2 regions of the Pseudogracilibacillus sp. SO30301A genome follow, and region 2 is predicted to be linked to the other one. Evidence: riboswitches for the same ligand, from Rfam matches in the RefSeq annotation. Region 2 holds a riboswitch; the other holds the start of a gene.
What was found. A riboswitch is a leader RNA that binds a small molecule or an ion and turns the genes downstream of it on or off. The one in region 2 is predicted to bind cobalamin.

Region 1 (3,217 bases), on a different contig from region 2:
CAGGAAGCGGAAAAAGCACTAGTTCAATCCGCATCAAAAATTTCGCTGGTAGTAGAAGAACATGATGAAAAGTCTCTGATTCGAGAAATGGTCGAAAGTGTAAAGGATCCGACTAGTAGAGTTATCATTTATTTTGAAGATGGAGAAATATGGGCTTCAAATACGACGAATAATCATTTGTTAAATTTGGATGCGATTTCCCCTGAAAATAATCCTGATTTAAAGCAAGTAGTAGAGGAACATAGAACATATAACGAGAAAATGACTGTTTTAGAAGACGAAGCTGAAATAATGGTAATCGGTATACCGATCGATAAAAAAGGCGGAGCTATATTCGTTTTTCAATCATTGGACGTTATTAATCAAACAAAAGCGGAAACGACTAAAATTATTTTTGTCGCCGCTGCAATTGCGATTGTATTGACGACAATTTTTGCATTTTTCCTTTCAACAAGAATTACCGCTCCGCTCATTCGTATGAGAGAAGCAGCTATTGATTTGGCTAAAGGTCAGTTTAATACGAAAGTCCCAGTTGTAACCCATGATGAGATAGGTGAACTGGCGATTGCATTCAACCGAATGGGAAAACAGTTGAACTTTCATATTGACGCTTTAAGGCATGAGAAAGAGCAACTTTCAAGTATTGTAAATTCTATGGCTGATGGAGTGATCACATTAACAAGGGAAGGAAGAATTATTGTTATTAATCCACCCGCCAAAAAATTTATCGAGGATTGGAATTTTGAAAATAATATTTTAACGACGGATGAATCTGAAAATCAGCTTCCACACGAGGTTAAATCAATATTACAAAAGGTAATTAAAGAAGAAAAAGAAGTTTTACAGGAGTTGAATCTCCAAGGGAGAGATTGGGTGATGATCATGACTCCTCTCTATGATAAATCGTATATTCGTGGTGCAGTTGCAGTAATAAGGGATATGACGGAAGAACGTCAAATTGATAAATTAAGAAAAGACTTTATTTCTAATGTTTCTCACGAGCTTCGCACACCAATTGCACTATTGCAAGGATATAGTGAGGCAATTGTTGATGATATCGCTGAGTCAAAGGAAGAAAAAAATGAGTTAGCTAAAATAATTCATGAAGAATCTCTTCGGATGGGGCGGCTCGTAAATGAGTTGTTAGATATTGGTCGGATGGAAGCGGGACATATAGAATTAAATTTAGAAACTATCGATGCTGAACAGTTTACCAGTCGAATTTACAAAAAGTTTATTGGTATGGCGGAAGAATATAATATTGAATTACGTTTGACAAAAGAGATCGAAAAGAATATGATTACAATTGACCAAGATCGAATTGAGCAAGTTTGTACCAACTTAATCGACAATGCACTTGGTCATACGAAGCCGGGAGGGTATGTACATATCCTCGTACGTTCTCAAGACCAACATTTTTATGTTGAAGTTGAAGATAATGGTTCTGGAATTCCTGAAGAAGATCTTTCATTTATATTTGAAAGATTTTATAAAGCAGATAAATCACGAACACGTAATGACAAGAAAAAAGGTACTGGACTAGGACTTGCGATTGCCAAACATATTGTATCTGCGCATAAAGGAATCATTTCAGTTAAAAGTAAGGTGAATGAAGGAACAACATTTAGTTTTAAAATTCCACAGTAATAATGATAAAATTTGATAGGAGACTTTGGTGTGTATACATATCGTATACTTAAATGGGAATCTAGTGAAAATCTAGAACTGTCCTCGCAACTGTAAGTAATGACGAACTAGGCGTAAAACCACTGTACATGTACGGGAAGGTGCCTAAAGTAGGATGAATTACAAGTCAGTAGACCTGCCAAATTCTTCAAATTTCATTGAAGCTTCGGGGGTAAGGCATCAATCTATATTCATTATTTACATGCAAACCCTCTTGGTGTTTGCATTTTTTATTTTTCAGAGGTTATTTTCAACGATAGGTCTTGTCACAACTTCCATAAATTGTCCAATAGTTGTAACTTGTCTACATTTCGTAGTATTTAAATTTTCACTACTGCACAGTATCCTTCTACTACAAAGTAGATACCAAAATTTACAACACTTTTATGATAAGGAGAATGAAATGATGAAAAAATGGATGTTATCTTTATTTACTATTTTCTCAGCGCTTATATTGGCTGTTGGATGTTCTAATGATCCAGCAACACCTACTCAAGAGGAATCAACAGAAGCGACTCCAGAAACAACAGAAGTACAAGAAGAAGTTATTACAGTAACCATTTCCAAAGATGAAGGGGAAGAAGTACTGTCAGAAAAAGAAATAGCAATTGAAGAAAATGATATCTTAATGGATGTTATGAAAGAAAATTATGATATTGAAGAAGATAATGGATTTATTACTTCCATTGATGGGGTTGCTCCAGAAGAAGGAGAAGAGAAAGCATGGATGTATTTTGTGAATGATGAAATGGCAATGGTTGGTGCAGCAGAATATGAATTAAAAGCTGGATACAAAATAGTTTTCGATTTACAAGCATGGGAATAATAGTTTGAACACGTATAAATTAACCTTATTAGCTATTTTTGCTGCACTCGGCATAGTGGGTCGTGCTGTTGTAGTTTTTATACCAAATGTTCAACCAGTCACAGCACTAATTATTATCTGTGGAATATTACTTGGTCCCGTTTCGGCTCTATTGTTGTCGTTAATTGTAACGTTCCTTTCGAATATGCTGTTAGGAATGGGAATCTGGACAGTATGGCAAATTGTCACTTGGGGATTAATTGGTATTATTTGCGGATTACTTGGAAAGGTATTTAAAAAAATACATACTGTCGTTATCGTATTAATTGGGATAATTAGTGGCTACTTCTATGGATTTATTATTTCACTAACGACCTACCAGGTTACAGGGAAGTTTTGGCCATATTATATTTTAGGATTACCGTTTGATACATACCATGCAATTGGAAATGCAGTTTTTATTATCTTATTATATCCGATAATAACTCATCTTTTAAGAAAATATGCAAATGATCGCTTTTGTATTCAACAACAAATTTAATGAATACTATATATAAATGATTAACCCGAATAATGGATTATGCTTACAAAGTCCTTATTTGGGATTTTTTTATTATAAAGAACAGTTATTTATTTCAGATTAGCCATTCTTATAGTAGAATTGAATTAGAAAAGGGGTGCTTAGTTATTGTTTCAACATGTATTATTAACTTGTCAAAATAAAAT
Region 2 (3,217 bases):
CCAAGATTAATTGAGCTTAGATTACAAACGACATAATCACCAGTCTTATATTTTTTCACGATCACATCTTCATTTTCTATATATTCTTCTAAAAACTGTGTCGGTGACTGATTTTGTGTGATTTCTGTACATAAATTAGAACAATAAATAATTCCTGCATGATTATTGTTATTTCGACGATTCACTTCATCACGGTAAAACATAAATGGTGTTCCTGTTTCAAGCTGGGAAACCATAATTCGCTTCATTATTTCAATTGCAGGGACTTTTCTTTTCGTTAATTGCTCATTTCGTATACACTCTTCATATTTTTCACGCCAGGAGCCGGCACCTTTTTCTTCATCATAGAAATCTTCTAACGCATAACCCATCACTTGTTTTACTTCATGTGGGTCTAACAAATACCAATCGCCTCTTTTTTCAACTTGTTCCATAAAATAATCCGGTAAACAAACACCAGGAAAAATATCATGAGCCCGCATCCGTTCATCACCGTTATTTAATTTCAAATCTAGGAAAGATTCGATATCTGCATGCCAGACATCAAGGTAAATCGCAATCGCTCCTTTTCGGGTTCCTAACTGGTCTACACTAACGGCAGTATTGTTAAGTTGTCTAATCCATGGAACAACCCCACTTGACATTCCTTTAAACCCTTTAATGCTACTGCCACGAGCTCGAACTTTCCCCATATATACACCAATTCCGCCACCGTTTTTCGATAACTGAGCAACATCTGTGTTCACATCATAAATTGACTGTAAACTATCATCGACCGTATCTATAAAACAACTTGATAATTGACCGTGTGTTTTACCAGCATTATTCATTGTTGGAGTGGCAACGGTCATATATAAATTACTTAATGCCCAATATGCCTCTAGAACTAGTTGCTTTCGCGCTGATTTTTCTTCATCTTGCATCAGGTGCATCGCAATAATCATCCAGCGTTCCTGAGGAAGCTCGTATATATTTTTATCATGATCTGTTGCTAAATAGCGTGTAGCGAAAGTATAAATTGCTAGATAGTGAAATAAATTATCTTTTGCCGGATCAATATGTTTATTAAAATAATCGATCTCTTCTTTTGTATATTTTTCTAGTAGTGCAGTTGTATAGATTCCTTTATCCGTTAATAATTTAATAAGCTGATAGAAATCACCGTATTTTTCTTCAACGGTGTTTTTACGGTTATTGGCCGCTTTTTGATAAAGTTGTTGTAAGTATATTCGGCTAGCAAAGAAAGTCCATTCGGGATTTGCCTCATCGATATTTTCTAACGCATTTTTTATTAATAGATCCGTTATTTCCTCAAAACTAGAACTCTCATTAATTTGTCTGGATGTCTTTTCTTTATATTCCTCAATTCGTAATTGTAAACCTTCCTGCGCATCTTCAATCAATTTAGAAAGATTTACTTCTTTGCTCATCACAGCCATCCTATTTTCCTCCTTTTTCAAATAAAAAACCGTTCACCCGAGATAAAGGATGAACGGCATAAAGAGACAAAAGGATTTAAACGAAAAAAATAATCCATAATAACTTTCGTGCCGCTTCCCTATCCCTCACCCCGGAGAAATGAAACTTAAGTTAAGAAAGGCAGGTCTCCTGACTCATGCGTATTCGAATAAGATCCTTCCCATACCTTTTACAAACATATAAAATGGTATAGTGGCACTTCTTATTCGACACATTTACAGTTGCGGGGGCAGTTCCAGTTTCACACTGGATTCCCTTTTAAACACGAATGTGTCACCTTTTTAACTATATATTGTATTAAATTTTAATTTTATAACTATATATTGAATATACTAGCATAAATCAATTTCTATAGCAACTAATTTTGATACAATTCTAGTCTCGTAAAAAACTCTTTAATAAACTCATAAAATAACTTTTCCGTTGGTAATAATTCTCTTTCTTTAGGTATGATTGCTCCAACTGAACGTTTTAAACTTGGTTCAATAACAGGGATTTTTACCGTTGCTCGAGGCAAACAATCGACAATAGTTACTTCTGGTATTAATGTTACCCCAAGACCCGCTGATACCAAACCTTTTATAGAATCAATATCTTTTCCTTCAAAAGAAACTTTTGGACGAAAACCTCTTTGAATACAACCTTCCATAATAACTTCTCTTAAAACAAACCCTTCAGGAAATAATACAAACGATTCATCTCTTAATTCGATTAACTTGAGTGAAGATCTGTTAGCGAGTGGATGATTTGAAGGAATTAAAGCAACTATATCTTCGGTAAACAGTACACTGCTATGAATCTTTTCTTTGTCATTAGGCAGTGGACCGACGATTGCAATATTTATATCACCTTTGACAACGCCCTCGATTAATTCATTGTAAGAATCTTGATAAAGCTCAAACTTTACATCAGGGTATTCTTTTCTAAAATGATAAATAGCGGTTGGAAGGATATAAGATGCTAAACTTGCAGAAAATCCGATGTGTATCGTTCCTTTATGAGGATCAATATATTCTTCAACAACCTGCTTCGCGTCATCAATCACATTAACGGCTCGTTCCATATGTTCTAGAAAAATTTTTCCAATTCTGGTAAGGCGAACTGTTCTTCCTTCACGTATAAACAGATCGACCCCAAGCTCTTCTTCTAAATTAAATATTTGTCTACTAACTGCTGATTGAGCTACATGAAGTTTATTTGCAGCCTCTGTAACATGTTCTCTTTTCGCAACTTCCATAAAATATTTGATCTGTCTTAACTCCAAAACAATCACCTCCAATACTATTATCGCATAAAAGCATTAGTTATATCTATAATTAATATTGTTTAGATTGATTATCTTCTGTTACAATATAAATATGGATACTTATGTAAAAACTTATAAGCTAACTCCTTTTGTTTAATAATAGATTGTAAAAGGAATTATATCAGCTAGAAAAGGAGGCGAACATATTGTTAAGCACAAAAGAAAATTCAACGAAAGAGGAACAAGCTGTTATTGACTATATGAATCATGTTTACGAAAAAGTAAAAGCTCGTGACCCTCATGAAAAGGAATTTTTACAAGCAACAAAAATACTTTTTGATTCTCTTGTACCCGTCTTTGTGAAAAATCGCACATACAAAGATTATAACATTTTAGAGCGTCTTATCGAACCTGAAAGAGTAATTATATTCCGTGTTCCTTGGATTGATGATGATGGTAATGTTCAAGTTAATCGAGGCTATCGCGTGCAAT

Region 1: another riboswitch for cobalamin. It lies ahead of SPD89_RS00410 (DUF4430 domain-containing protein); the one in region 2 lies ahead of SPD89_RS02375 (ribonucleoside-diphosphate reductase subunit alpha).

Annotation. Positions count from the first base shown of each region.
Region 1 covers NZ_JAXHDD010000001.1:76,220-79,436, reverse strand. Annotated here, with positions in the region: gene SPD89_RS00415 (ATP-binding protein) at 1-1,647, shown strand, start outside; cobalamin riboswitch at 1,657-1,844, shown strand; gene SPD89_RS00410 (DUF4430 domain-containing protein) at 2,093-2,512, shown strand; gene SPD89_RS00405 (ECF transporter S component) at 2,517-3,032, shown strand; gene SPD89_RS00400 (helix-turn-helix domain-containing protein) at 3,180-3,217, shown strand, end outside.
Region 2 covers NZ_JAXHDD010000002.1:120,709-123,925, reverse strand. Annotated here, with positions in the region: partial or broken gene SPD89_RS02375 (ribonucleoside-diphosphate reductase subunit alpha) at 1-1,439, opposite strand, end outside; cobalamin riboswitch at 1,582-1,774, opposite strand; gene SPD89_RS02370 (LysR family transcriptional regulator) at 1,838-2,743, opposite strand; gene gdhA (NADP-specific glutamate dehydrogenase) at 2,986-3,217, shown strand, end outside.